One region of the Thermobacillus sp. genome, then DNA from elsewhere that is predicted to be linked to it. Evidence: riboswitches for the same ligand, from Rfam matches in the RefSeq annotation. Region 1 holds a riboswitch; each other region holds the start of a gene.

Region 1 (9,944 bases):
TCGCGTCGAAGCCGACGGCGTTCATCATGCGGACGATGCTGCCGCCGCGCTCCAGATTCGCGATCGTCTGCCCGTGCAGCGAATCGCCCGCATCGAGCAGCAGCGTGTTCGGGTTCTCGGCTTTCAGTTGCTTCACGAAAGCGGCCAGCTTCGCATAGCCGATGTTCGCATCCGTCTGCTCAACCCGGGAATGGACATCGTTCACGTGGACGATCGTGATCGTCGTCTCCCCTTGGGCGGCGCTTGCCGCCGCAGGCAAGGCCAGCAGACTCAGGATCAGGAATGCCAGCAGCATGCGCCCGGCCTGTCTCAGCCGCTCCATCATCCGATTCCTCCTCGAAAAAGTAGTCCCCGATTTCAATAATACAGGCAAATTGTCATCGCTATAATAAATAGAAATCAAAAATGCATAAATTGGATCCGCTTTCCGTGAACTTGCGGCCGGTCCGATTCGTCTATACGGTTAACGGAACGGATCGGGGAGGAGAGCGGCATGCGGGAGGGACGTGCGCGGCCCGGCGGTCGGAGCGGAACGGAGCTGGGTTTGGTGCTGGCGGGACTCGTCCTGCTCCATGGCATCGCCGGCATCATCAGCCTGTTTGGCGCGGAAGCGGGAGCGGACATCATCCTCCAGATGTTCGGGCTTGCCGCGGTCCGTTCGACAATTGCGGCGGATGCCGAAAGCGCCTCGGACACGGCGGCGGATATCGCCTTGACCGAAGGAGCACCCGGGGTGTCGGGCGGATCGGGACACGCGGCGGCCGAGGGCGGCGGCTTGGCGGCTGACGGGACGCCTCTGGCCGGAAATCGGCCGGCACCCGCCGGGAGCACGGCAACGGAACAGCCGCCGGAATCGATCGTGCAGCCGCCGGGTCCGTCGGAATCGGAATCGGCTTCGCAAAGGCGGGAAGCGCCCGTACCGGCCAAACGGGCCGCGCTGACTTTCGACGACGGCCCTGACAGGAAATATACGCCGATGGTCCTTGACATCTTGTCGCAATACGGCGTTACTGCTACATTTTTTGTCGTCGGCACTCAGGCCGAGCGTTATCCCGAAGTGCTGGCGCGCATCCGGGACGAGGGACACGGGATCGGCAGCCACGGCTACGCCCATGCGGACATGGGCAAGATGACGGCCGCCGACATCGCCGAAGATCTGCGCCTCGCGGACGAGGCGCTGCGGGAAGCGGCGGGCATCGTCCCCGCGCTGTTCCGGCCTCCCTACGGATCGGTATCGGATGAACTCAAAGCCGCGCTGTCGGATTCGGGCAAGAAGCTCGTCCGCTGGAATGTCGATCCCCGCGACTGGGACGGCACACCGGCCGCCGAAATCGCATCCCATGTGCTGGAACACGCGAAAGACGGCGCGATCATTCTGCTGCACAGTTTCGGCGGCAAGAACGCCGATCTCAGCGGAACGATCGAAGCGCTGCCGGAGATCATCGAAGGGCTGCTGGCACAGGGGTATGAGCTGACGACCGTATCCGGATTGGAGCGTGACAGCAAGTGAATGGACGTATTTTTTCGGCTCCCCTATGGCAATCGGTGATGAATTCCTGGATAATGGAAACGGGTGCTTCAAGCGCCGCCGTGCCGCAGGATGCGGCCGCGGTGCCGGACGCCGATTGTATCGGGACTAGAGGTGGCGAAGTGCAATCCGATACGGGTTTCGAATACTTGCGGTTCATCGGCGAGCAAGCCGACCGCAAGGCATTGTTGACCGAACTGATGAATGCATATGGCAAAGACGTCTGGAACTTCGCCTACAGCATGACGCGGAAATGGGACCAGGCGGACGACATCGCGCAGGAAGTGTTCCTGAAGGCTTACCGGAATCTGCATACATTCCGCAGCCAGGCGTCCGTGAAGACATGGCTGCTTGCCATTACCCGCAACATGGTGCTCGATTACCGGAAGCAGGCGTTCTTCCGCCGGGTGGTGCTGGTGGACGCGTTCAGGGAGGACGGAGCCTCTTCATCCGCCGAGCGGGAAGTCATCGAGTCGCTGGCGGTGAACGACATGTGGAAGCAGGTGCTCGAACTTCCGTACAAATACCGTGAGGTCGTCATTCTGTACGCGCATTATCAACTTTCGATGAAAGAAATCGCGGAAATGCTGGGCGTAAGCGAAGGGACGGTCAAGTCGAGGCTGTTCCATGCAAGGCGGAAACTGGCGGCGAGAGGAGGCGGTCGCGGTGATTCCGACAGATGACGAGCTGAAGCGCGAACTGGCCCATGGACCGCTCAAGCGCAGCGGTTTCGACGAACGGCTGCGCAGACGGATCGAAGAGCGGCTGGACGAGAACCCGGTCCGCCGTCCTTTCCGGCCGTTCCGGCTGGCCGGCATGGGCATGGGCGTATGCCTCGTGATCGCCGCGGTCGTGCTGCTGATCCGGCTCCATCCGGGGAACACCGGCGGCACGCAGCAGCAGTTGGCCGATTCGTCCGGGACGGATACGATGGCCGGCTCCGCGACGGCCGTGACCGATGCGGAGGAGACGCCGCGCCGTTCGGTGCTGCTCCTCGGGCTCAGGCAGGATACGGACGGAGAGGCGAGCGCCTACCGGACGCTGCTCGTCTCGGGCGGGCCCGACGCGTCCGATTGGTCGGCGGCGGATGGAGACGGCATCATCATGCCGTACCGCACCGATTTCTGGCGGCTGGATGTTCAGGAAATCCAGGGCAACAACGGCACGATTCGGCTGGTCGGAGCCTACAACGCTTCGCGCGGAGATACGGGGACACTGCCGCCGGTTCGGGCGGGAGGCGGGGGCATCGGTCCGATTGAGGAGCGCATCCTGTTTGCGGGCAACCGCTACGTCGGCATCGCCCGTCTGACGTCGGGCGAGTGGACGTATCGGATGATGGATATAGCCGATCTTTCCCAGCCCCGGAATGTCAGATTGATTGCATCCGACGCCGAGCGGCATATGGTTCCGGCCGTACAGACGGACGGCAGGCTCGGCGTAGCCGAGACCGATATGCCGGAACGTCTGGGCGGCATCGACGAATGGACGCTCGCGCGCAAGGCGGGCCGCTGGATCGCGGTCGGGCGCGATGAAGGCGCCGGCAAACGGATGGAAAATACCATCCCGCGGGAACTGCCCTATGCCATCGGCTCCGTGATCGTCGCCCACAACGAACTGGCATTGTATTGGGATGACATCCGCGCCGTGCAGCCCGCCGCCGTCGATGCCGTGACGTCCCCGGCGCGCAATATGGCGGTCATCCTGACAGACCGGAAGATCGTCATCTACAGCATGAAGAACGGCAAACTGGATCGGGAAATGCTGGACATGGAGCTGAAGCCCGGCGAGACGGTCATCATGGCCGAGTGGGCGACGCACGTCGATTATGTGGACGAATGGATTCGCAGAGTCAGTGAATTGTTTGGCGAGGCTCCGGCCAGCCGGGCGCTGCCGTGATGCGGAAATGAAGAAGGGATCCCCTGCGCGGGGATCCCTTGCTTGTTCATCGGCCGAGCGAGCTCAGCCAGACCGTCATCGCGCGGGCGTCGCGCTCCGCTCCGACGGATTGCAGCAAGGAGGCGGCCTCCGGCGATTCGGCGGCCGGTTCGCCGTTCAGGGAGGCGATCCGGATTTTGCTGCGCTTCGTCATTTGCATGATCGTGCGGAACGCGCGGCGCATCGTGTCCGCCAGCGCATCTTCGCCGATGTCTTCCGGCGCCCGCATCGTGGATACGCTCCTCCCGTATCCTTCGATCCACAGCAGCCATTCGCCGCCGCGCAGCACGAGGAAGTTGCCGCTGCGGCGCGCGAAGGCGGCGCCCGGCCGCTGCGGCCACGGCGCAAGCAGCCCGAACGGATTGGCGGGATCGGGCGCGGCCAGCACCGTCACGTCGTCTTCGGCTCCGGTTTCGACGGGCGGCCGGCGAAGCGACGCGACCCGTTCACGGGAGACGAATTGCATCGTCTGCACGCCGCGGACGAACATGCCGCGCGTGACGATGCCCATGGTCTCCAACTGCCGGAGAACGGGCAGCAGCACATCCCACCCGAAGGGCGACCAGTGGTCGGCCGTTTCTTTCGCGAGCACGCCGAACCCGTCGAGCAGATGGCGCGTCCAGGCCATGACGGACGTCTCTTGCGGCACATCGGCTTGCGGCGCATCCGCATCCTGCAGCAGATCGGAGAGCGCATACCAGCGGCCGTGTCCGGAGCCGGTCCGGGGCAGTCCGCGGGCAGCGCCTGTCTGCGCGGTCTTCGCCGTTTTTGCCGGCTTCGCCGTCAATGCGAGACGCAGCGGGGCGAATTGATCGTTCGACACATGCCCGTCCCGGACGAGATCCAGCAGATCGGACAGCAGCTCGGACGGCAGCCGGTCGAACTCCCGGGCCAGCTTCGTCAGGAAGGCGGCGCCGCCATCCCGGAGCCGATCGAGCAGTTCCGGGTGCTTGACCGGCCGGCCGGCGCTTTCCCGCAGAACCGGAACGTAGAGTTCCCGTGATTCGGCAAGGAAGAACGCGACCTGGACCTGGTCGGCGCCGGATTCCCTGCGCGCCGTCCAGATGACTTCCCCGCTTGCGCAGAGCGCGTCGAGCAGTTCGCCGCGGTAAGCGGTCAGCCGGGAGGGGAAGATGACGGTCTCCCACAGTTCGAGCGGCAGGAACAGCCCCTGCAGCCGGCCGATCACCGCCAGCAGGCCGCTCTCGCCGGCGAGCCGCGCGCCCGGCAGCGCGTACTGGAGCGCGGCAGCCTCCAGCAGCCACCTTTCCGGCTCGAGCGGCTCGGCCTCCCTGCGCGCTTCCCGCACGGAACGGCGGAGGATGCGGGAGGCGATCCGGCTGCTCATCCATGCCTCGCCTTCATCATCGCCCGCGATCGGCGACGGTTCGATCCGCTCCTGCAGCAGCAGCTCGTCGATGACGGCGCGCGCCTGCACCGGCGACAGCTGCGGATAGCGGCCGATCAGATCCGCCATCGTGAAGGAGAGCACCTGCTCCGTCCAGCGCCCGGCCACGAAGGCGATGGATGCGGGAGTCGCGGGAAACTCGCGGTACAGGTCGCGTTCGTCCGCGCAGATCCAGCGCACAATGCCGCCGAATTCCAGCGGCGCAATCCGGCCATCCCGTTCGAGCGCCCGGAGCCACTCCGCCGTCCGGCCGCCGGCCCAAGCGGCCAGCTCGTCGGCCGAGCTGTCGCCCCGCCGCTTGAGCAGCGCGTACAGCCCGTCCGGATCCGCGGGCGGACCGCCCGGCCCCGGTTCGGCGAGCCGCCGCCGCTCTTCCTCGATCGCTTCCGGCCGCACGGCGCGGCGCAGCGCTTCCTCGCCGAACAGTTCGCCCGCAAGCCGCTTGTTGATTTCGATGAGCTGCAACTGCAAATCGCCGCTGAGCTGGTCGCCTTCGTACAATTGCTTCATCGCGTAATCGGACACGAATGCCGACGCCAGCGGCGAAGGATGCGCGGTCTCGCGCATGACGATGCGGATGGTGCCGTCGGCGAGGGAGCGCAGCGCATCCAGAAGGTTCGGGAGGTCCAGCTCGTCGTGAAGCGTGCAGCGCATCGCTTCGTGCAGATAGGGGAACTGCTCGGCATACGGCAGCGCCTCCCGGAGCAGTTCTTCGCTGCGGATGCGTTTCTGCCACATCGGCGTGCGCCGGAAGCTGCGCTGCAAGAGCAGCGACGTCTCCGCAATGCGCCGGAACGAGACGGCGAAGAGGGGGGAGCCGGCAATGGCTTCCCTCAGCAGCCGCTCCACATTGTCAGGCGTCACTTGCCGCACGGCGTCAAGCCAGGCCGGTCCCCATTCCGGCAGCACAAGCTCGATTCCGCCGTCCCGGGCATGGGCGTACACCTGCTGCCGCATCGCTTGTTCCAGCACATGCCGGATCGCCAGCAGCCAGGTGCGGTTGACGCGCTTGCCCCAGTGGTTGTGCATGACGACGTGCCAGCGCCCCGTCACGTCGCGGTAATACTCGACGAGCAGCCGCTTGTCGGTCGGCACGCCGCCGTGCGCGTGCTGGGAGCGGACGAGCGCCGCAAGGCCGGATGCCGCCCCGCCGTCCAGATGGAAGCTGCGGGACAGCCAGTCGATGGTCTCCGCATCGGCGGCCGCCTGGCCGCCCGTCCCGGAACCATCATCCGGCCCGCCGAAGTCCGCCGCCTGACCCTCCGAAGGGTTGACGGCTTCACGCGCTGCCGCTCCATCGACATGTTCCGCCGTTTCGACAGCGCTCCCCGCCGCTCCACCGCCAGCCGTCAGCCGCCGTTCAAGTTCGGCCCACAGCCGGCCGACGGCCTGTCCCAGCTCGTAGGAACGCCCGGGGCCCTCGTTCCGCCAGAACGGGATTTCGCTGTACCGGTTGCCCGCTTCCACCGCATAGACCCGGTCCTGCCGGATGCTCTGGATACGCCACGAGCTGGTGCCCAGCTGGAAGACGTCGCCGACCCGGCTCTCCTCGATATACTCTTCGTCCAGCTCGCCGAGGCGGACGCGGGTCTCCGCATGGTGGACCGGGTAGCCGGAACTCTGCGGAATCGTGCCCGCGCCGGTCAGCGCGGCCATGGCGCTGCTTCCCCGCCGGGAGATGCGGCCGGTCAGGCTGTCGTATTCGATCAGCGGCCGCACGAACGGATATCGTCCGCCGAGCACGAGCAGCGCGGCGTGCAGCCGCTCCGGCGGGAACGACCGGAAGCTGTCGCTGCGGATGATGAGCCGATGCAGCTCGTTCACGGCGAGCGCGTCCGGCGATGCGGCCGCCATCGCGACGACGTGCTGCGACAGCACGTCAAGCGGATCCCGGGGCGGCTCGATCGGCTCGATGTCGCGCTCGATGATCCGCCGGGTAAGCACGGCGATCTCGGGCAGCTGTTCGCGGGTGCGCGCGACGATCGCCCCGCGGCTTACACCGCCGACGGCATGGCCCGCCCTGCCGAACCGCTGGATGCCGGCCGCCGCGGAGAGCGGCGAATCGAGCTGGATCACGAGGTCGACATGACCGACGTCGATGCCCAGCTCCAGCGACGAGGTGGCGACGATGACGCGCAGATCGCCCGATTTCAGCCGCTTCTCGATCTCCAGCCGGCGCTCGCGGCTGACGCTGCCGTGATGCGACATCGACATCTCGAACCCGGCATGGTCGTTCAGGTGAAGCGTCAGCCGTTCGGCCAGCCGCCGGCTGTTCACGAAGATGATGACGGATCGGGCGCCTTCCATCAGCTGCATCAGGCGCTCGACGATCGGCTTCCAGACGAGTTCAATCTTCCGGCTGCCCGGCGGCTGCCCGGGAAGCGTCACCGTCAGCTCGATCTTCCGCTCCATCCGGCTCTCCACGATCTTGACGGGCCGCGGCCGGTATCCGTACGGGTGCGCAAATTCTTCGGCCGCGCCCGCATCAGCCGGCGCGGCGGACCGGCCGCCGTCTCCCGGCACGGGCAGCGCCTCCCGGGGCTCTTCCCAGCCGGCGAGGAAGCGGGCGACGCGCGCAAGCGGCTTCTGCGTCGCCGACACGCCGATCCGCTGGATCCGCGCCGGGCAGAGGTCAGCGAGCCGTTCGAGCGTCAGCGACAGATGCGCGCCGCGCTTGTCCGCGGCCAGATCGTGGATCTCGTCGACGATCACTTTCTCCGTCGTCCGCAGCATCCGCCGGCCCTTCTCCGACAGAAGCAGGATATACAGCGACTCCGGCGTCGTCACGAGCACGTCCGGCGGCCGCCGCAGCATCGCGGCGCGCTGCGCCCCGGTCGTGTCGCCGGTGCGGACGGCCGCGCGCAGGCCGGGCCAGGGTTGTCCGGATTCCGCGGCCAGCCGGTCGATCGCCTCGGCGAATTCGGCAATGTGGTGATGAATGTCATTGTTCAGGGCTTTCAGCGGCGTGATATAGACGACTTTCACGCCGGAACCGGCGCCCGGCCCGGTCTTCGTCCGGATGCAATGATCGAGGCAGGGCAGGAGCGCCGCCAGCGTCTTCCCGGAACCGGTCGGCGCGGCAATCAGCGCGTGATGTCCCGTGCGGATGGCGTCCCAAGCCTCCCGCTGCACGGGAGTCGGTTCTCCGAAGGAACGGAAGAACCATTGCGCGAGAACCGGATGGAACCCCTCCAGCTCCGGCGGCAGCGGCTGCCCGCCGAAATCCGTCATGCCCTTCGCCTCCTTGCATCGTTGCAGGAAAAACATTCCGTATTCCCAGCATAACCAATCCGGCATTCGCACACAATCCGGCGTGTCCGGGCAAAACGCAAGAACCCGCCGGGCTCTCGGGGAGACCCTGCGGGTTCTGATGCTTGCCGGACCGTTCCGCCCGGTTTACGGTTAAGCTTCCGTACCTTCAGCCGCGCCTGCGGCTTTCTCTGCTTGCTCCTGCACAGCCGGCTGCTCGACGGCGATCTTCTCGTAGGCGCTGTCGCTCAGGATGCGGCGCGCGGTGACATACCGCTTCGCGTAATACTTGTCCGACAGCGCGGTAATAACGACGCCTTTCGACGTGGAGGCGTGGGCGAACTTGCCGTCGCCGACATAGATGCCGACGTGGGAGATGCCGTTGCCGCTCGTGTTGAAGAAGACGAGGTCGCCTTCGCGGAGATCCTCTTTCGCCACTTCCACGCCTTTCTTCGCCATGGAAGCGGAGTTGTGCGGCAGTTCGATGCCGAACTTCGCAAATACATAAGCGGTAAAACCGGAACAATCAAATCCTTTGGTCGTGGTGCCGCCGTACTTGTACGGAGTGCCGAGCAATTCATCGATTACTGCGTCCATCTTCGATCCGGCAGAGGCGCCAGCCGTCGTGAAAGCAAATACAATGGCAAGCAGCGCCGTGACGGATACCGCCAGTCGTTTCACGTATGCGAGAACTCCTTCCGATGCCTGCGAGGTTAGCTGTGGGGTTCGGTCGAAGGCTCCCTGGGACTCTTCCGGCGCATGCCGCCCGGCAGCGCAGAGTCCGTTCACCCGGATTGGTTCCCCCGCTTCCCGTTCGACGGGAATTCGGCATTTTTCACAACGGTCCTACGAATTCGCTTTCCGCTCGTGAAATCCTTCCAAATTAAAATGAGAATCCTCTCATAAAAACACGAAAATTCTCTCATAAAACACCAACCCCCCCACATAAAAAGGCGAATTTTTCTCATGAAAAGGTGAATGGAAAAAGAAAAAGCCGACATGTCCGGGCTAGTGTCCGGATATGTCGGCTTCGGTTTGCGGCGGGCCGCTGCGGGGCCGGACCGGCAGTCAAGCGGCCGGCTGCCGTTTCGATTGCCACGCTTCATATTGCGCGGCGAAGGTCCATACTTTGAACCAGGTGCGGAAAAATTGCTGGGCCTGGTGCAGAATGAGCGCGAACAGCCCGGCCCAGATCATCGACACGGCGGTGGAGACGAGACCGGTCGCGGCGCCGATCGCCCATACCGTGAGCGCCGCGGCGGCGGCCATCGGCAGGCTGCGGATCGTGACGGACAGCGACGGCAGCATCCCGTCACCCGCCGCCGCTCCGAACTGCATGCCGAGCGAGACCAGGCGGATGAGCAGGCACCACCCCAGCCAGGCGGCCGCGGCGGGCAGCACCGCCCACAGCAGGTCGCCCCATCCGGCGCTGTCGAAGAACGCGCGGCGCGCAAGCGGCAGCAGCCAGGCGAGCGGCGCGAGGATCAGGGCGAGTTCGGCGGCGTAGATGAGGGCGATGCGCTTCCAGGCGGCCCGGATGCCGGCGAAAAACGTGGTGCCGCGCTCCTTCGTCGCATGCTGCAGCGAGTGGAACAGTCCGGCGTTGATGAACGGCGTGAGCAGCATGCGGACGGCGAGCAGACCGGCCAGCGCCAGGCCGTAGGGAACGAGCAGATCGGTCTTCATGATCCGGAACTGCGCTTCGACAAGGAAGAGCTCCACGGCCCCCTTGGCGGCCAATGGATCCGGGTACCGCTTCAGGAGCGGGACCAGCACGCCGTCGATCGCCCGGTAGAGGAAGAATCCCCACAGAAACTGATAGAC
Region 2 (9,944 bases), on a different contig from region 1:
ATGGCGCCCAAGTCGCCGGTCCAGCGGTAATATTCGATGGCCAGAACGACGAACAGCGGCGTCGAATCCACCGAACCATAGTAGGGCGTGAACGGAATCTGATTCGTGTTCGCCAGCTCGCCGTAACGGATTTCATGCATAATTTTGCCCGGCGTTTCGTCCCGCCACGGATCAACCTTGCTCCCCTGATAGACCGCCATGGTCCGCAGCGTGCCGAGCGCGACTTCGGGGTTGGCCGGCAGCATCTGCAGCGCGGCGATCAGACTGTCGCGGCCGAACGGCACCGCGTACCACGGCAGGCCGGCGACAGGGAACGGCCCGTGGCCGAGATCCGTGAGCAGCATCCGCAGATCGCGCATGCCGCGGTGGTACAGCTTGTTGAAAATCTCCAGGTCGCTGTCGACCGATGTGGACCCCTGCTCCCAGCGGCGGTAAGACGCGTCCAGCAGCCGCAGCGCTTCCTCGCGCGGTTTCGCCTGCGGCGCCTTGTCCGCAATGACGGGCGTCACGGTCAGTTCGATCGTGCGAACCTCGCGGGGCTTCAGCTCGACCGCAAACGTTACCGTTCCGTCGGGCGACACCCGGTCGGCCGGGATGTTCCAGGCGATGCGGGTCTCCCGCGCGATGCCGTCGGCGCCGGCGTAGCGGATGGCGATACGGTCCGCATCGACGCTCTTGCCCGTCACGGAGCCGATCATTCCGGCCTTGATGCCGCGTACGGTGAACATGTCGGCGAAGTCCGCGTCAACGGTGATCGACGTCTCGAAACCGACCGTTTTCGGACCGTAGTTCGTATAAGCGATCGATTCGTACAAAACGCCGTCCTGGATGAAACGGTGCCGCATGATTTCCACCGTTTCCCGCCACAGCTTGACCTGACCTTCCTCTTCCATATGCGGATTCGTCAGCCTGAACACGGCCTGACAGTTCGTCTCGGCCGAGGACTCGAGGAGAATCGGCTTCACGCCGTTGATGCTCAGTTCAAGCCGGCTCAGAAACCGCGTATCCTGCGTGTACAATCCGCAGCCGTCTGTAGAGCCCGGCGGGATGTCGCCGCTCTCGTCCGTCAGGAAAAACAGGTCGTTCTCTTTAATTACGCGATGTTTCAACTTGAAATCCTCTCCAGACTCCCGCCAATTATCCGAAACGTTTCGGATACCTGTCATTATATTCTGTGACGTAAACGTTTGCAATAGGGGACAAACAAATATTTTCGGGCGGTTGAGAATCTATTGGAATTCCATTAAAATAGAGTTGAAAAGTACGAAACGTTTCGGAAGGGGACAAATTCTCGTGACGACGATCAAGGATGTCGCGCGCCAGGCCGGCGTCAGCGTGACGACGGTATCCCGTGCGCTCAACGGCCATGACGACGTCAATCCGGAGACGAGGCGGCGCATACAGGAAGTCGCGGATCAGCTCGGATACAGCCCCAACATCGCCGCGAGAACCCTTGTCTCGAAGCGGAGCCGCACGCTCGGACTGCTGCTCTCCGCCTTGACCCGCAACAGCGTGAAAGACAACATCGTGTTCGAGATGCTCTGCGGCATGAACGACCGCGCCGCCGAACTCGAATATGACCTGGTGCTGTTCAACACCACGCCGCAGAAGCAGCGCCAGAAATCCTACAAGGCGCTGTGCAAGGAGCGAGGAGTCGACGGCGTCATCATGATGGGCATGCGGCTGGATGATCCGTATCTGGAAGAAATGCTGCACGCCTCCATTCCCTGCGTGCTGATCGATATCCCGATTGAGCGGAAGAAGAACATCGGCTATGTGATGACCGACAACGTGCAGGGCGCGATGGAGGCGGTCACGCATCTGATCGAACGCGGCCACCGCCATATCGGCATGATCAACGGGCATGCCCAGGCGGCCGTCAGCATCCAGCGGCTCGACGGCTACAGGCAGGCGCTTGGGCGGCACGGCATCCCGTTCGCGGATCGGTACGTCGAAGACGGCGGGTTCAGCGAAGACGGCGGCAAAGATGCGGCTTACCGGCTGCTGACGTCGTGCCCGGAGTTGACGGCGATCTTCTGCGCGAGTGACCTGATGGCGCTCGGGGCGCTGCAGGCGATCCGCGCGCTGGGCAAGCGGGTGCCGGAGGACATCTCCATCATCGGCTTCGACAACATCGTCGCAGCGCAATATTGCACGCCCGCCCTGACGACGGTCAATCAGGACAAATACCAGATGGGCTACATTGCGGCCGCCACGCTGATCGACATGCTGGAAGGGCGGCAGGTGCCGCGCTACCGCAAGATGCCCGCCGAGCTCATCGTGCGCGCCAGCACGGGGCCGGCCCCGGTTCGACAAAACTGATGCAACAAAGGAAGCCTTCGCGCTCATGAAAGCGCGAAGGCTTCTTTCGTTCGTTCCGCAGCTTCGGTTCGATGCGCCGGCTGCATCCGCGCTTCATGACCGGCGCATGCCCGGGGCATGCTAGAGTTGGATGCCGCTGCATGCGGACAACACGGCGGACGTCCGAATATGCTGACAGTGAACGCGGAGCGTGATGCGGCCGCGGACAACGGGCTGTAAGGACGGGAAGGAGGCTCGGCGGATGCGGATCGGCGTGCCGAAGGAAGTCAAGAACAACGAAAACCGGGTGGCGCTTACGCCCGCGGGCGTCAGTGCCTTGACGCGGCGGCAAGGGCATCCTGCTCGGCGGCGTGCCGGGCGTGGCGCCCGCCGAAGTCGTCATCATCGGCGGCGGCATCGTCGGCACGAATGCGGCGAAGCGTGCGCTCGGCTCGGGGGCGCGCGTCACCATCCTGGACATTAACCCGCGCCGGCTTCGCGAGCTGGACGATCTGTTCGAGGGCCAGGTGACGACGATCATGTCGCATCCGGTCGAGCTGGAGCGGGCCGTCGAGCGGGCCGATCTGCTCATCGGAGCCGTGCTCATCCCCGGCGCGAAGGCGCCGAAGCTCGTCAGCGAGGCGATGGTGAAACGGATGCAGCCGGGGTCGGTCATCGTCGACGTGGCCGTCGATCAGGGCGGATCGATCGAGACGATCGACCGCGTGACGACGCACGACAATCCCACCTATGTAAAGCACGGGGTCGTGCATTACGCCGTCGCCAACATGCCGGGCGCGGTGCCGCGCACCTCGACGATGGCGCTTGAGAACGTCACGCTGCCCTACGCGATGAAGATCGCGGGTCCCGGCATCCGGCAGGCGGCCGCGTCCGACCCGGCGCTCGCCCGCGGCATAAACACCGCCTGCGGGGCCGTAACCAACGAAGCGGTCGCGAAGGCGGTCGGCTTGCCGTATGTGCCGGTCGAGACGCTGCTGAACGCCGGCGGCAGGGAATAATCCGCGCCATGCATGAAGGATACCGGCACGGGTCAGAATAAGCCGGAATGCCGGCATCCGGTCATGCAGGAGGTGTGTGCTGTTGAAATGGATGATGCTGGCCGGTCTGATCGCGCTCCTCTCGCCGGACTTGCCGGACGGGGCGGACGGCGCGCTGACGATCCGGCTTCCCGGCGAGACGATCCGGATCCATCGCGGCGAGTTCGCGCTGCCCGGCACCGGTTTTGTCGATCCCGCCAGGCTCGACCGGTTGGCTGACGGTCTGGCGGCGAAAGTGGACGTTCCGGCGCGCAACGCGAAATTCGCCGCGAACGGAACGATTCGGCCGGAGCAGCCGGGGCGCAAGCTGGACAGGGAAGCGTTCGAGTCGCAGTTCTACGCGTATTTCTACGGAAGCGGAGAGGCGGACATGGAGCCGCCCGCGCGGCAGGTGCCGGCGAAGGTCGACAGCGCATTGCTCGCCGGGCTGAACGAGAAAGTGATCGGCCGATACGTCACCTATTACAACCCGAGGAACCGGAACCGGTCCCACAACATCGAGCTGGCTTCCGCGGCGCTCGACAGCACGGTCGTCTTTCCCGGGGAGACGTTCTCCTTCAACCGGACGATTGGCAAGCGGACGGTGGAGCGGGGCTACCGGCAGGCGCCCGTCATCGTGCGCGGCGAATTGTCCGAAGGGGTGGGCGGCGGCATCTGCCAGGTGTCGTCGACGCTGTTCAACGCGGTGGACAACGCGGGACTCGAGATCGTTGAGCGGTATGCCCACAGCCGCCATGTCGCCTATGTGCCGCCCGGCCGGGACGCGACGGTGAGCTGGTACGGGCCGGATTTCGCTTTCCGCAACACGCTCAATCAGCCGGTGCTGATCCGGGCGTACGCCGCCCGCGGCACGATGCGCGTCGTCCTGTATTCGACCGAATCGGTCCGCCATCATCCGCGGAAAGTGCCGGGCATACAGCGCGGGCAAATCGAGGAGGTGCGCGACGCGCTGCACCCGGATGCGGGCTGACCGTCCCGTCCGCGGACGTGCGGATGCGCGTCTCTGTCCCGGGGCGGTCCGTTGTTTTTTGACAGATCGGGCCAAATCCGTTATCCTAAAAACACGCTTAATTCCCGGTGGCAATGTCCGGGAAGCGGGGGAACCAGTCAATTGGGGCGAATCGTCCGCCGGCCGGACGTAGGGGACCATCGACCCGAGCCCGTCAGCTAACCTCGTCAGCGGGAGATGGGTCTGAATTGAACGAAGCTTATGGCGTGCATGATCGGCATGTTATGCCACAGACCCCTCACGGGTCTTTTTTCTTTCTTCAGGCCTTATCCGCAATGATTTTTTTAAATTGGCTCGGCTGGTTTCTAATCCGGAGAGGAAGGAGGTTATATCAACATTGCCATTGTTACAAATCCCTGAAGAGGCAAACGAAAGGAGAGGCGTAAAATGGCGAAGGTGAGATACATTACCGACATTTCGAAAATCACGATGCTTCCCGAAGCGGAACGGGAGCAGCTCAAGCCGATCACGGAGAAATTCGTCTTCCGCGTGAACGATTATTATCTGAATCTGATTGATTGGAACGACCCGGACGATCCGATCCGCAAGCTGGTCATCCCGAATACGGGCGAGCTGAAGGAGTACGGGCGGTGGGACGCGTCGGACGAGGACACGAACTACGTCGTGCCCGGCTGCCAGCACAAATACAAGACGACGGCATTGCTGATCGTCTCCGAAGTGTGCGGCGCCTATTGCCGGTATTGCTTCCGGAAGCGGCTGTTCCGCAACGACGTGAAGGAAGCGGTGACCGACGTGTCGCCGGGTCTGGACTATATCGCGGCGCATCCCGAAATCAACAACGTGCTGCTGACGGGCGGCGACAGCCTCATGCTCGGCACACCGCGGCTCAGGGCCATCATCGAACGGCTGCGTTCGATACCGCACGTGAAGATCATCCGGCTCGGCTCGAAGCTGCCGGTCTTCAATCCGATGCGCATCTATGAAGATCCGGATCTGCTCGAACTGATCCGGGAACACTCGACGCCCGAGAAGCGCATCTATGTCATGGCGCATGTCAATCACCCGCGCGAGATTACGCCCGAGGCGAAGCGGGGGTTCGACGCGCTGCACCAGGCGGGCGCGATCGTCGTCAATCAGACGCCGATTCTGAAGGGAATCAACGACAACGCCGAGGTGCTCGCCGAACTGCTCGACAAGCTGTCCTGGGCGGGCGTGACGCCGTACTACTTCTTCGTCAACCGGCCGGTGGCGGGCAACAGCGACTTCGTGCTGCCGCTGGAACGGGTGTATCGGCTGGTGGAAGAAGCGAAAGCGCGAACATCCGGTCTGGGCAAAAGGGTGCGCCTGTCGATGAGCCATACGTCCGGCAAGATTGAAATTCTGGCCATCGAGAACGGGAAGGCGTACCTGAAATACCACCAGTCCCGCGACGGGGAATACGGCAAGTTCATGGTGCTCGACTGCCCCCCGGACGCGGCGTGGTTCGACGATCTGCCCGGCAGCGAGAAATATTGGAAGAAACCCGGGAAGAAGACCGACAAGGTCGTCTCCGTCAATGAGCTTCCGCCGGTCCCTGTGAAACGCGTCAAGCGGGGTCGGACGGCCGATGCCGTCCAGCGGGTCGAAGTGGCTGAACCGAGTTGAGCGCAGATGAAAACGGCCGATTCGGGACATGTGTTGAGCCGCTCCCGGTCAAGCAGACAGTGAAAATAGCAATCATGAAAAGTCTGGACTCCGCGAATTGCGGAGTCCATTTTCTTACTCCCCATAGAAAAAACTCCCCTCAAGCAGCCCCGATAATTGTTCTTTCAGGTGTCTGCCTTGAGGGGAGCATCCTTGATCGCAGCCGTCCGCGTCAGGTCTGTCCGACGTACGCCCCTGTCGATTCCCGCTTCACCAGCCGCGTCGGCAGCAGAATTTCGCGGTACGCGTCATCCGGCCGCTCAATGCGGCGCAACAATTGGGCGAACGCTTCCTTCGCAAACAAGTCGAGATCGATGTTCATCGTCGTGATCTTCGGGACGCCGATCTGCGAGAAATCGCTGTTGTCGAAACCGCAGACGGAGACGTCGTCCGGGATGGCGCACCCCATGTTCCGCAACACGGAGCAAGCGAAGAACGCGAAGCCGTCGTTCATGCAGAACCAGGCGCTCGGCTTCTCGCGGACGGCGCGAAGTGCTTCTTCGATCTTCCCGCCTTCCTCCGTGACATGGACCAGCATGTGCGCCTGGGGCGGCTCGATGCCGTACTCCCGCATGGCGAGCAGATAGCCTTCCCATCGTTCCTGGTAGCTCGGCGAGGCGTCGATGTTGCCGAGAATGCCGATGCTCCGGTGTCCCAGTTCAAGCAGATGCCGGACTGCCGTGTATGCGCCGAAACGGTTGTTGGTCAGGACGGCGTCGGCCTCGATCAGCGGATGATGATGGTCAATGAGCACGGTCGGAATGCCCTTGACGAGCACGTGGTTCACATAATCAGTGCTGATATGAGAGAGAATAAGCAGACCGTCCACGTCCTGATGCTCGATGAATGCCGGCAGCACCAGCTGATCGCGGGCTTCCGGCGTGATCGACTGGATCCGCAGGCTGATCCCGTGGCGCTGCGCCTCGCGCTCGATGGCGAGATAGATCTCGCCGAAGAAATTTTTCATCGAGAAAGCGAACTCGGACGCGATAAGTCCGATCGTCCGCACCTGCTTGTGCTTGTTTTCCGACGATTTCTTCGGTGTATAGCGATACCCCATCTCGAGGGCGGTCTGGATGATTTTTCTCCGGGTTTCTTCGCTGACGCCGTCCTTGCCGGAGAGCGCCTGCGACACCGAGTTTTTGGACAGATTGAGACGGTCTGCGATATCCTGCATGACAATTTTCTTTTTGGCCATCAAGACAAACCCTTTCAGCGGCAAACGGATGCCGAAGCAATTTCATTTTTGTAACGTTACAAAATCAATATACATTATCATGCAGTAAAAGTAAACGAAATTGCGAAAAAACAAGACTAAACCGAGCTTGAAATTCGATGATTCAGATTGTTGACAGTGTTGTCATCCTGACGCATAATGTGTTTGTAACGAGGATAATAACGTTACAAAATTAAACTTATAATTTTTGTAATGTTATTGTTGTCATCGTTCAAGTCATGTTTCCCAACATGGAGCTAGGGGGCAGTGTCAATGAAGAAGAGGTTATCCATGCTGGTGTCGGTTCTCCTGGTCATTGCGCTTGTGTTGTCCGCTTGCGGGGGAGGCAAGAACGACAACGGCGGGAACGGCGGAAACGCAGCGAACAACGGCTCGTCCGGCAACAATTCGGGCGGCGAACCGGCCCGGAAGGTGCAAATCCGGCTGGCGACGTGGGCGGGCGCCGATGAGGCGAAGGAACTGCAGGCCATCCTCGACGATCTGAACGCCAAGTCGACCACGTACGAAATCGTGCAGGATTCCAACCCGGCGGAATACGATACGCGCATGATCACGCAGCTGTCGGGCGACTCCGGCCCCGATCTGTTCTGGGTCAGCGCGCAGCGCGCCGCGCAATTCGCCGCGGGCGGCGTCATGCTCGACATCACCGACCGGCTTGCAAGCGCTTCGCATCCGGCGGCCGACACGAACGATTACTATGAAGCGTCTCTGGGGCCATTCACGCATGACGGCAAGATCTACGGTCTGCCCTGGCTGCAGCAGCCCGTCATGATGTATGTCAACAAGGCGCTGTTCGACGAAGCGGGGCTCGACTATCCGGATGAAAGCTGGACGTGGGATGATTTCATCCAGGCGGCCAAGAAGCTGACGAAGGATGCGAACGGCAAGCGTGCGGACGAAGAAGGCTTTGATGCGAACAACACGGTGCAATGGGGCTTTACGCTGAACGGCTGGCCGCCGGCGCAAATGTTCATCTGGCAGAACGGCGGGGAAGTCATCACGGAAGACATGAAGTCGTCGCCGATCGATACGCCGGAGGCGAAAGAGGCGCTGAACTTCTACGCCGACCTCGTGCAAGGTCCGCTCGTTCCGTCGCAAAGCATCATCCGCGACCGCGGGTTCGACCAGATGTTCCGCAACGGTCAGGTCGCGATGTTCATGGGCGGCGCCGCCGACAATCTCGACTCGACCGTCGAGAACGTGCAGGCGTTCATGGTGCCGGCGGGTCCGGGCGGCACGCACGTTACGTTCGGCGACATTCTCGGCATGGGCATCAACGCGAAGACGAAAAATCCGGACGCCGCATTCCAGGCGCTCCTGGATCTGACCGATGCGATTCACCACTGGAAGATCATGCCGCCGCGCAAATCGCTGGCTGATCTCGAAACGCTCAAAGAACTGCATCCGGACAAGGCGCATTCGCTTGAAGCGATCATCGCGTCGATGGAATATGCAAGACCGTATCGCTATTCGGAAAAGTACCCGGACTGGGACAACATTTTCTGGACGCAGCTCATGGACCCGATCATCAACGCGGGCGCACGTCCGGACGATCTCATTCCGAAGGTGAAACCGTTGCTCGACAACGCGCTGCAATAACGCATCTTGCGAAGGAGGCAGTCCGCTGCCTCCTTTGTTTGCTCGAAGTCCGTGATGAACGGAAAGGAGGAAGCGGCAGTGGAGAATCATCTGGCGACGCTGTTCCGCTGGCTGCTCGTGCCGGTCGCGCTGGCCGTGATCGCTTTCCTGATCTATCACCTGTTCCGGTGGTTTGGATGGAAGAAGAAGCAGGCGATGGGGCTGGCGCTCGTCTCGCCGTGGATCGTCGGATTTCTCATTTTCACCCTGTACCCGCTCGGCGATTCGCTGTACCTGAGCTTCACGAAATCGTCGATCTTCGGGAAGACGGAATGGGTCGGGCTGGACAACTACATCAAATTGTTCACGCTGGACATCGAATTCTGGCCCTCGGTCCGGATTACGCTGCTCTATGCCCTGTTCTCGCTTCCGATCGGGGTTATCGGCGCGCTGCTCATCGCGATGCTGCTCAATAACCGGATCAAGGGCATCGGCACGTTCCGGACGATCTATTTCCTGCCCGCGGTGCTGCCGGAAGTGGCGGTGGCGCTCCTGTGGCGGTGGATGTTCAACAGCGAGTCCGGCATTCTGAACTACATCCTGTCGCCGTTCTTCAAGCTCTTCGGCATGGGCAAGCCGAACTGGTTCGGTGATCCGGACTTCATTCTGCCGGCCTTCATCATCATGAGCGTCTGGGGCATCTTCGGCACGAACACCGTCGTCTTCCTCGCGGGCTTGCAAGGGGTGCCGCGCTCCCTGTACGAGGCGGCCGAGATCGACGGGGCAAGCGGCTTCCGGAAGTTCCTGCATATTACGGTGCCGCAGATCTCGCCGGTTATTCTGCTGCAGATCGTCATGGGGATGATCGGCGCGCTGCAAATTTTTACGATCGCGATGTTCGTTCGTCCGTCGACCGCGGCCGGCAAGTTCATGAACCAGCTCGTCTATGAGCGGGGCTTCACCCAGATGCACATGGGCGAAGCTTCCGCGATCGCCTGGGTGCTCTTCTTGATCATTCTGGTTCTTACGCTGCTCGTGTTCCGCTCGTCCCCGGCCTGGGTCCACTACGAGTCGGACATGAAGCGATAAGGAGGGACTTACGATCATGGCGAGAAGC
Region 3 (9,944 bases), on a different contig from region 1:
CACGACGCGGAAGAACATCGCTTCGTCCGTGACGTCCACGGGCGGCCGGGCGCGCAAGGTGAGGCGCACGACGGCCGAGTCGACGTTCGGCGGCGGCACGAAGACGGTGCGCGGCACGGTGCACACGACCTCCGGCTCCGCGAAATAGCGGACCGCGACGCTGAGGCTGCCGTATTCCTTGCCTCCGGGCGGCGCCGTCATGCGTTCGGCCACTTCCTTCTGCACCATCACGACAATATGTTCAAGCGGCAGCCGGTCCTCCAGCAGTTTCATGAGGATCGGCGTCGTTACGTAGTACGGCAGATTGGCGACGACGCTGACGCGTTCCAGACCGGCGAACCGTTCGGCAATCAGCTGCTTCAGATCGAGCTTCAGTGCGTCGCCGTGCACGATCTCCACGTTGGCGCAAGGCGCGAACAGTTCCTCCAGAATCGGGATGAGCCGCCGGTCCAGCTCGATCGCCGCCACCTTGCCCGCGGCCATGGCGAGCTGCTCGGTCAGCGCCCCGATGCCCGGACCGATCTCAAGCGCGCCCTTCGACGGTCCAAGCTCGGCCGCATCCACGATTTTGCGCAGCACATTCGCGTCGACGAGAAAATTTTGCCCGAGTGCCTTGCGGAACGTGAAGCCGTATCGCGCGATGATTTCGCGCGTCCGCTTCGGCGTGCCGATGTCTCCCGCGGGCCGGCTCATTCGCATGCCGTCCGTCATCATCCTGCTTCCCCCTCTCCGCCGTCCATGGCGGCAAGCGCTTCGGCCAGCTCCCGCTTCGTGATGCGGAGCATCCGGCAGCGGCGGAAAAACTGCTTGCCGTTCGCATAGCCGATGCCGAGCCGTCTGCCGAGCTCCCGGCGCCGCTGAGCCGCTTCCGGGTGGACGATGAGCCCCGCCTCCATCAGGTCATCCCACTCGACAACATCCGCTCCGGCTTCTTCCGCCGGCCGCTCGGTCCGAACGGCGGCAAGCGCCTGCCGGATCGCTTCCGGCGTCGCGTGCTCGACGCCGAACTTGCCGCCCCGCTCCGCCTGCTCCTGCGGCAGGAACGCATGCTTGCAGCCCGGCACGCGGTCCGCCACGATCCGCCGGATCCGTTCGCCCGCATGATCGGGGTCGGTGAAGATGATGACGCCGCGGCGCGCTGCGGCCAGTTCAATCCGGCGAAGCACTTCCTCGCCGATTGCCGAGCCGCCCGTCTCGATCGTGTCCGCCTCAACCGCGCGCTTCACGGCGGCGGTGTCGTCCTTGCCTTCGACGACGATAATTTCCTGGATCATGTCGCATTCCTTTCCCAAGCCCGGTAAACGGCTCGTCCTCTTCATGATGATGGCCGCAGCTTCGCCCCGCTATGCGCCTCCGCAACGACAAGAAAACCCCGGCGCGGCATCCGCGGGGATGCCGCACAGAGGTTTCCAGCCGCTCAAGCATAATTGCGGTGATGAATCATAGGATGAATCACGGGCACGCCGGCGGCAGCCGCAGCCTCAGCTTGCCGTCGGCTTGTTCGGCCCGATCACGTAGACGGTGTAGCCCTTCTTCTTGCCGAAGCGCTCCGCCTTCGTTTCGCTGTCGTAGTAAATGTCGATCTTCTTCCCTTTGACCGCGCTGCCCTTGTCTTCCGCACGCCGGAATCCGATGCCTTCGATGTACACCCACCAGCCGAGCGGAATGACGTCCGGGTCGACGGCGATCGTCCGGCCTTCCTGCACTTTCGTGCCGGAAGCCGTAATGCCGTATTGGGGATGATCCTCGGTCTTGCCCGTCGACTCGAAGCCGGCGGAATACGCCGTCAGCGTCACGTTCTTGAGCACTTTCTTCGCCTTGAACGTCACGCCTTCGCGCGTGACCTTCGTTGCCGTCTCCGATTCGGCGGACAGCACGGCCGCTTTCGGCTCCGGCTTCTTCGTGCCGACGGCGACGATCTGATCCTGCTTCTCCGCCGACACCGTCTTCGTCAGCAGCCGCGAATTTACGTACACGCCGTTTTCGAACGTTTTCTCGACAAGATTGATGATGACGCCTTCCTTGCCGGGTTGAATGACCTTTTCTTTGCCTTTTTCCAGATTCGGGTCGTCCTTCTTGACGACCTCATACGGAACGACCTCTTCGGTTTGTACCACGTGCTTGTCGACGCGCACCACTTCAATCGTCATGTCCGGCTCGAGTGGCGCGCCCGGCGATGGATACACCTTGTCGTCGTCGCGCAGGTCGATACCCGCTTCGCTGAGGGCCGCCTGAACCGTATGGCGGGTCGGCCAGACCTCCACCGCCTTGCCGTCGGCGACGACCGTGACCGGCACCGCCTGGTTGATGACAATCCGGTCGCCGTCCCGGATCGCCGCGTTGAGCGGCTTCGACACCTCATCGTTCGGCCCGACTTCGATGTCGAGCTCGTCAAGCAGCTTTTCCAGAACCCATTGTTTCGTCGTGACGATTCGTTCCTCGCCGTCCACGACGACCGACACCTGTTTGTCGGCCGTGCCGTAGAGCAGCACCAGCAGCATGAAAGTCATGGCGATTGAAAGAATTGCGCTCAGAAGAACCAGACGTACGTTCTCATGCTTCCAACGCATTGCGAAGTTCATGCCGGATGATCGTGATCCATGGGATTCCGGAAGGAACTTCCCCATGTCTTCGGTCCTCCTTACATTGCTCGCCGCCTTAGGATGATGCATGATACGATTGACGCGAACGTTTTGGTTTTCAAAAGATAAGCATTTATAAGCTGCACGCTTATAATCGGCTTATCTTTCACCGCAAAACGGACGCACCTCCAAATGAGGACGGCGCCAGCCGTTTTGCTTGGATCCGTGCTGTCGTTCCAGAATCACGCCCCGTCGTCTGTCCGTCTTCCTGGAGAAACCTATGTCGCCGGTTGCCGCAATATTCAAAAAATAAAGCCGCCGACAGAGGATCCCATCGTGGCTTCGAAGAGGATAAATAATACTTCGGACTGTCAAAGCACGAGACGATCACTCTCAAATGCGCCTGCGGAGTTAGCTGACGGGTTCGGGCCGAGAGCCGCCCTATGACCTTTCGCCGCTTCAAATCGCGCGTCCGGTCAATTCACCCCAATAGGTTTCAGCGGAGCCGGCAACCTGTGTTGTCCGATTGCCGCTGACTGGTTCCCCCGCTCTCCCGTCCTCCGGGAGATTCAGCGTCTGGAAATGTTCAACTTTCAGCAAAGTTCTGTGAGACATCATACCCCCTGGAGTTGCGCGTTGTAAAGGACGTTCAAAATGCGATTTTCGCGTTATTTTCGGTTTAAAGTGCATTTTCGGAGATTTTCTCGCGGGTAATGCCACTTTTTTTGTGAGCAAAATCATTGTTTCAACGGTTTAGACCGACTTATCTCGAATTCGGAAACAATTCAGAGTATTCTGTCCGGTTATTTTTACCAGTTCCTGTAAGTCTATTCCCTTAATTTGGGCGGCCGCCTCCGCGACGTGGGACACGTAAGCGGGCTCGTTTCGTTTTCCACGATAAGGTTCCGGAGACAAATACGGGCAGTCCGTTTCGATCATGAGCCGGTCAAGCGGCACCTTGGCCAGCACCTCTTTCGGCACCCGCGCATTCTTGAACGTAACGGGGCCGCCGAACGAGATGTAGAAGTTCATGTCCAGGCACATCTTCGCGATCTCCCAGCTGCCCGAGAAGCAGTGCATGACGCCGCCGATTTCCTCGGCCCGCTCTTCCCTGAGCAGGCGCACGACATCTTCGTGCGCGTCCCGGTTATGGATGACGATCGGCAGGCCGAGCCGCCGCGCGAGCCGGATCTGCTCGCGGAACACCTGATGCTGCACTTCCTTCGGCGATGTGTCCCAGTGATAGTCGAGGCCGATCTCGCCGATCGCAACGACCTTCTCGCGCGCCGCAAGCGATTCAATCCATTCCAGGTCGCCCTCGCGCATGTCGATGCTGTCGACCGGGTGCCAGCCGATGGCCGCGTAGATGAACGAATGACGCTCCGTCAGCTCGAGCGTCGTCGGAATCGTCTCGCGGTTGAAGCCGATGTTGACGATCAGTTCGACGCCGGCTTCCCTGGCGCGCCGGATCACATCTTCCCGATCGTTGTCGAACCGATGGGAATCCAGATGCGCATGCGAATCGATCAACATGTCCAAATCTCCTTCCGGGATGCCCGGGCCGCCTTCACGCCATGCCAATGAGCCGCCTGATGTCGGACGGCAATCGGTCCCGGTGTTTCAGCAGCATGTCTTCCGGGTAATAAAGATGGTGTCTGCCCCTGTGTATGCCGGCGATCGACCGGACGATCTCGGAGCGATCCGCGATATCGGTCAGCTCGTCGTGTTCGCCGAGCAGCAGTATCGGCTGCGCTCCGGGACCGCTGTCGCCGCCCGGACGGTATATATGATACGGTAGATCGTAGGGGTAATCAATTTCGAGATGATAGGACGGATTCAGCCCGACATCAAGAAGCGCCTGCCGCGCACGGTCCAGGAGCGCTTCGTCCGGCTCGTCCATCGTTGTATATTTATACAGTCTGCGGTGGAGGAACCGCCGGCACAGGTCCGCAAGCAGCGGGTCCTTCTCGTCCGTCCACATCATGAACTGCGTCTGGACCAGAGGCTCGTCCAGCCGGAAATAGTCGTCTGCGGTCATTTCGCCGTCGAACAGCCGTTTGAGCGGCTCGAGCAGGGAATCGAAGCGCCAGCCGCCGCGGTACAGTTCCTTCGCCCGGCGGAAAATTTGCCGCAGCACGATTTCCGAACTGCGCGTCACGGGATGGAAATAAACTTGCCAGTACATCTGGTACCGCGACATCAGGTAGTCTTCGACCGCATGCATCCCGCTCTCTTTGACGACAATCCGGCCCTTGTGGGGACGCATGACGCGCAGAATCCTGTCGATGTCGAACGTGCCGTAATGCGTTCCGGTATAGTACGCGTCTCGCAGCAGAAAATCCATCCGGTCGGCATCGAGCTGGCTGGTGACCAGGCTGACGACGATCGGTTTCTCGTGCGTCTTGCGAATGACCGAAACGATCCGCTCCGGAAAATCGTCGGAGACATCGCGCAGCACACGGTTCAATTCCGTGTCTTCGAGCAGAAGGCGGCAGGTCCATTCCTCGTGATGCGTGTCGAACACGGCCTCGATCGAATGCGAGAACGGCCCGTGCCCGACATCATGCAGCAGGGAGGCGCACAGCGCGGTCAGCCGCTCTTCCTTCGGCCAGTCCGAATCGCCGAGCCGCTCGAACTGGGAGATGATCCGGCGCGTAATTTCGTAGACGCCGAGGGAGTGGGAGAACCGGCTGTGCTCGGCGCCGTGGAACGTCAGGTAGGACGTGCCGAGCTGGCGGATCCGGCGGAGCCGCTGAAATTCCTTCGTGTTGATGAGGTTCCAGATAATCCGGTCTTTGACATAGATGGATTTGTGAACAGGATCTTTGAACACTTTCTCTTCGGGCAATTCGTGGTGCACGCGCAGTCACCCCTTTCGAAATTCGACAGATCCTTCACAAAATTGTCGAAAATGTCGATCTGTGTCGAATCGTTTCTTGATGTCCGAAGAACGCCCCATATCGTCCCCTGAACCGGATTTTCATCGATTTTGCTGGCTGTTTCTATGAAATGGAGGCGTGAATTTCCTGTTATTTTCTGTTGACTATTATGGGAATGGTTGGTACTATAATTAGCAGAAAAAGTTGAACTATGTCGAATAATGTTGAATCGCTTGAGAGGAGCAGAATCGTTATGATGAAATCGACAGGCATTGTACGCAAGGTCGATGAACTGGGCCGTGTCGTTATTCCGATCGAACTGCGCCGCACCCTCGGCATCGGAGAGAAAGACGCCCTTGAAATCTATGTCGACGGGGAACGCATCATGTTGAAGAAATATGAACCCGCCTGCATTTTCTGCGGCAATGCCGAGAATGTCACGTACTTCAAGGGCAAGATCGTCTGCCACGAGTGCATCTCCGAGCTGCCCGTGCCCGCCAATTCCTGATGGCGTCCGGCCGCGGACGGCACAGTGAAAGACTCGTGAAAAAAAAGTGTCACTTTTACGAAAAATAGGTTATAATAGAACAGAAACGACCTCGATAATTCTAACCTTTTTTATACTCCTTGCTGCCTTCCCGCGCCGGACTGTCGGCCGGGAAGGTTTTTTTTTGCCCTCAAGGCTTGTCCTCTGCGGATCCGTCCGCTTCGGCAAGGAGCGCCGCGTAGATGTCGCGCTTCTTCAGCCCGCGGTCGGCCGCTGCCCGCTTCATTGCCTCCTTGCGCGCCATGCCCTGCCGCTCGTAATGGGCGACATGTTCGGCGGGCGTCATCTGCGCCCACCAATCGCCGGCTTGTCTCTCCGCCGCCTCGCCGGCCTCAGCCCCTTCGATGACGAGGCAACATTCGCCCGCCGGCGGATGCGCCGCGGCGTAATCCCGCACGCCTTCGACCGTGCCCCGCACCGCTTCCTCGTGGCGCTTCGTCAGTTCGCGCACGAGCGCCATGCGGCGGCTTCCCCACCGCTCGGCCAGCACAGCGAGCGTCTTCTGCACGCGATGCGGCGATTCGTACAGAATGAGCGTACCCGGCTCCGCTTCCAGGCTGTCCAGAAATTGCTGCAACCCCTTGCGGTCGCGGGGCGGGAATCCGGCGAACAGAAACCGGTGCGTCGGAAGCCCGGAGATGATGAGCGCGGACACCGCCGCGTTCGCACCGGGAATCGGCACGACCGGGATGCCGCGAGCCGCCGCTTCAGCCGCCAGTTCGGCGCCCGGATCGGAGACGGCGGGCGTGCCCGCATCGCTGACCAGCGCGATGCTGAGGCCCTCTTCCAGCAGCCTGAGCAGTTCCGGACCGCTCGCTTCCCGGTTATGTTCATGGTAGCTGACGAGACGGTTGCGAATGTCGAAATGCGTCAGCAGCTTGCGGGTCTGGCGCGTATCTTCGGCCGCGATCAGATCGCACTCTTTAAGCGTGCGGATGGCGCGCATCGTCATGTCTTCCAGGTTGCCGATCGGCGTCGCCACGAGATAGAGCGTGCCGGGCCTCTCCCGTTCGGCGAAGCTCCGCTGGACCTGCGCGGCTTGCCGCTTAAGCTGCCGGTCATCCGGCCTGCCGTCCGGCTTTCCGCTCACGTCCGCTCCTCCTCCGCCGCGGCGGATACGCCCGCCAGCTCCGTTTTTCTTCCATAAAATATATGCAGCAACTCGTCCGTATATCGCCCGTCCGGCTCGTAGACGATGAGCGGCGGTTCAAGCCGAAGCTCCGGCCTGCCGTCCTTCAGCGACTCGATCAGCACGATGTTCGCTTCCGCCTCCCGCTTCGGGTGAACCAGCCGCATCCGCTTCGGTTCGAGCCGGTGACGGCGCAGCGTCTCGATGATGTCCGCCAGCCGGGACGGACGATGCACCATGGTGACGCGGCCGCCGCTCTTCACCGCCGCCGCGCACGCCGCCGCGGCGTCGTCCAGCGTGCACCCGATTTCATGCCGCGCCATCGCTTTGTGGATGTTCTCCTTGTACTCCCCGGATCCGCGCGGCAGGTACGGCGGGTTGATCGTGACCGCATCGTAGGCGCCGCGCACGTCGGCGCGCTTCGACCATTCGCGCAGATCGGCCTCGATGATCGTGATCCGGTCCTCAAGGCCGTTGAGCGCCACGCTGCGCCACGCCATGTCCGCCAGCTTCGGCTGAATCTCGACGCCGTCGATCGACGCGGCCGTCCGCGTCGTCAGAAGCAGCGGCACGACGCCGTTGCCCGTGCACAGGTCCAGCACGCGGCCTCTGGCCGGCACACCGGCGTAACGGGCGAGCAGCACCGCGTCCAGCGAGAAGCTGAACACTTCCGGGCTTTGGATGATTTTCAAGTCTTGCGTCAGCAGATGGTCGAGCCTTTCGCCGGGCTCGAGCATCGGCTGCGCGTCAGGCCTGTTCATGTCGGGAAGTCGACTCCTTGCCTTTCCATCCGGTGGAAAATAACGTTCTTACCATAAGCTTAATGAACAAACCCGTTTCTTGCAAATGTACAGGGACCGGTCCGGCGAAACAAAATATGGCTGCCCGCCGCAGCGCTCAAGATTGCGCCGCCGGCAAGCAGCCGTCAGGGTATCCATTATTTATGAAGAAAAGCCAGGCAGAACAAACAGTCGCCCTCCGTGCGGAGGTGACCGTAATAGACATTGCAGATGTGAAATCCTTCATTATATAGACGGGCAAGATTATCGTAGCCTTCGCCGACGTGCACATGGCTGTCTTCTTCGAGCCGGTCGGCGGATGCTTCCTCCGCGAGTCCCGCAGCCAGTTCCGCCCGGACCGTCGCCGCACTCGTCTTCAGCAGCTTGCGAAGCTGTTGATTCTCAATGCTGAGTCTTTTGTTCTCTTCGATGAGCGACTTGATGTTCCGCTTGATGTCGGCCGTCTCCCTCAGCATCTGCCCGAGAACGGCCTCCATTCGTTCGACTTGATCGAACAGGTCTCTCGTCACTGTCCCACCTCGGCACCCGCGACTTGGCGTTATGCTTTCACGACACAGTCGTCGAACGGCAGCTCCTTCGGCTTGCCGCCCGATTCAAACAGCTGGACGTACAGCGTGCGGGCAGCGGCGTTGATGGCCGTCACCTTGCCTTCGCCGTAAGAGGTGATGACGATTTTGCCGACGGCGGGCATTTCCTCGCGCACGCTCTCATAATGATCGTGCTCAAATTTCAGGCAGCACATCAGCCGGCCGCACAATCCCGAAATCTTCGTCGGATTGAGCGACAGACTCTGATCCTTCGCCATCTTGATCGACACCGGCTCGAAGTCGCCGAGCCAGGACGAACAGCAAAGGATGCGTCCGCAAGGCCCGATGCCGCCGAGCATCTTCGCCTCGTCGCGCACGCCGATCTGCCTGAGCTCGATCCGGGTCCGGAAGACGCTGGCCAGATCCTTGACCAGCTCGCGGAAGTCGACGCGGCCTTCGGCGGTGAAGTAGAAAATGATCTTGTTCCGATCGAACGTATATTCGACATCAACGAGCTTCATGCCCAGCTCATGCTGCTTGATCTTCTCGAGGCAAATGGCGAATGCCTGCTTCGCCGCCGCTTCGTTCTCGCGGACGACCCGGGCGTCGGCCTCGTCCGCGATGCGGATGACCCGCTTCAGCGGCAGCACAACATCCGACTCGTCCACCTGTCTCCGGCCGATGACGACCTTGCCGTATTCGATTCCCCGCGCCGTCTCGACAATGACGTGCTGATTCGTCTCGACCGGGTAGTCCAACGGGTCGAAATAGTAGATTTTGCCCGCTTTCTTGAAACGGACACCGACGACATTGTACAAGGATTCAGCCCCCCTGAATCTTCACTAGGTGCTGCTCGAGGGCAAGCTGCGGCGATACGTGGGCACGGATGCGTCTGCCTGCTTCAAGCGTATGCTCCATGCATGCGACCCATTCATGCGGTTTGCGCATGAACGCATGCTTGTCCATCCAGCCGAGTTCGTCTGCGAAGACAACCTGCTCCCGCCTGCCGATCTGGACGTTCAGCAGATCCCGATACCAGAGCGCCAGCAGCGCGAGAACGGTTTCGATCCGGTCCGCTTGCAGACCGTTCTTGAACGCTTGTCCGATGCTGACCATCGCGGCGGGTAATCTGCCCAGGCTGTCTTTCCCCAATTGTATCACCAGCTTTCTCGTTTCTGCAAACCCCTCTTGCTGGATAATCGCGCGGCAGGCGTCGATTCCGGAGGCCAGGTGCACCGCTGCCCGGGCAAGAAGCGGCGGATGGCCCTCGGCAAGCAGCTTCTCGAGCATGACTTGGGGAGGCAGCGGGAGGAAAGGAACGAATTGGGCGCGTGAGCGGATGGTCGGGAGAATCGCCTGCGGATTTTCGGTGAGCAGAATGGCGACGACAGGCGACGACGGCTCTTCGAGAAACTTGAGCATGCTGTTGGCCGCCTGCGGCGTCATCGTCTCCGCCCGTTCCATGATATAGACCTTGCGC

Evidence for each region. A riboswitch is a leader RNA that binds a small molecule or an ion and turns the genes downstream of it on or off. The one in region 1 is predicted to bind cyclic di-AMP.
Region 2: linked by a shared signal. The riboswitch ahead of C6W55_RS03320 (KamA family radical SAM protein) and the one ahead of C6W55_RS11230 (C40 family peptidase) in region 1 are both predicted to bind cyclic di-AMP.
Region 3: linked by a shared signal. The riboswitch ahead of C6W55_RS02130 (resuscitation-promoting factor) and the one ahead of C6W55_RS11230 (C40 family peptidase) in region 1 are both predicted to bind cyclic di-AMP.

The regions. Positions count from the first base shown of each region.
Region 1 is NZ_QEWA01000040.1:39,289-49,232, reverse strand. Features, by position in the region: gene C6W55_RS11255 (5'-nucleotidase C-terminal domain-containing protein) at 1-322, opposite strand, end outside; gene C6W55_RS11250 (polysaccharide deacetylase family protein) at 494-1,510, shown strand; gene C6W55_RS11245 (RNA polymerase sigma factor) at 1,651-2,211, shown strand; gene C6W55_RS11240 (hypothetical protein) at 2,195-3,424, shown strand; gene C6W55_RS11235 (DEAD/DEAH box helicase) at 3,471-8,102, opposite strand; gene C6W55_RS11230 (C40 family peptidase) at 8,274-8,801, opposite strand; cyclic di-AMP (ydaO/yuaA leader) riboswitch at 8,808-8,961, opposite strand; gene C6W55_RS11225 (hypothetical protein) at 9,189-9,944, opposite strand, start outside.
Region 2 is NZ_QEWA01000026.1:50,735-60,678, forward strand. Features, by position in the region: gene C6W55_RS03300 (amylo-alpha-1,6-glucosidase) at 1-1,109, opposite strand, end outside; gene C6W55_RS03305 (LacI family DNA-binding transcriptional regulator) at 1,294-2,322, shown strand; partial or broken gene C6W55_RS18040 (hypothetical protein) at 2,564-2,626, shown strand; partial or broken gene C6W55_RS03310 (alanine dehydrogenase) at 2,646-3,320, shown strand; gene C6W55_RS03315 (VanW family protein) at 3,403-4,329, shown strand; cyclic di-AMP (ydaO/yuaA leader) riboswitch at 4,414-4,557, shown strand; gene C6W55_RS03320 (KamA family radical SAM protein) at 4,756-5,973, shown strand; gene C6W55_RS03325 (LacI family DNA-binding transcriptional regulator) at 6,185-7,210, opposite strand; gene C6W55_RS03330 (ABC transporter substrate-binding protein) at 7,502-8,848, shown strand; gene C6W55_RS03335 (carbohydrate ABC transporter permease) at 8,927-9,916, shown strand; gene C6W55_RS03340 (carbohydrate ABC transporter permease) at 9,933-9,944, shown strand, end outside.
Region 3 is NZ_QEWA01000023.1:4,965-14,908, reverse strand. Features, by position in the region: gene rsmA (16S rRNA (adenine(1518)-N(6)/adenine(1519)-N(6))-dimethyltransferase RsmA) at 1-714, opposite strand, end outside; gene rnmV (ribonuclease M5) at 711-1,274, opposite strand; gene C6W55_RS02130 (resuscitation-promoting factor) at 1,482-2,627, opposite strand; cyclic di-AMP (ydaO/yuaA leader) riboswitch at 2,968-3,167, opposite strand; gene C6W55_RS02125 (TatD family hydrolase) at 3,336-4,115, opposite strand; gene C6W55_RS02120 (HD domain-containing protein) at 4,150-5,442, opposite strand; gene C6W55_RS02115 (AbrB/MazE/SpoVT family DNA-binding domain-containing protein) at 5,715-5,969, shown strand; gene rsmI (16S rRNA (cytidine(1402)-2'-O)-methyltransferase) at 6,139-7,098, opposite strand; gene C6W55_RS02105 (tRNA1(Val) (adenine(37)-N6)-methyltransferase) at 7,095-7,898, opposite strand; gene C6W55_RS02100 (initiation-control protein YabA) at 8,075-8,446, opposite strand; gene C6W55_RS02095 (PSP1 domain-containing protein) at 8,476-9,282, opposite strand; gene holB (DNA polymerase III subunit delta') at 9,287-9,944, opposite strand, start outside.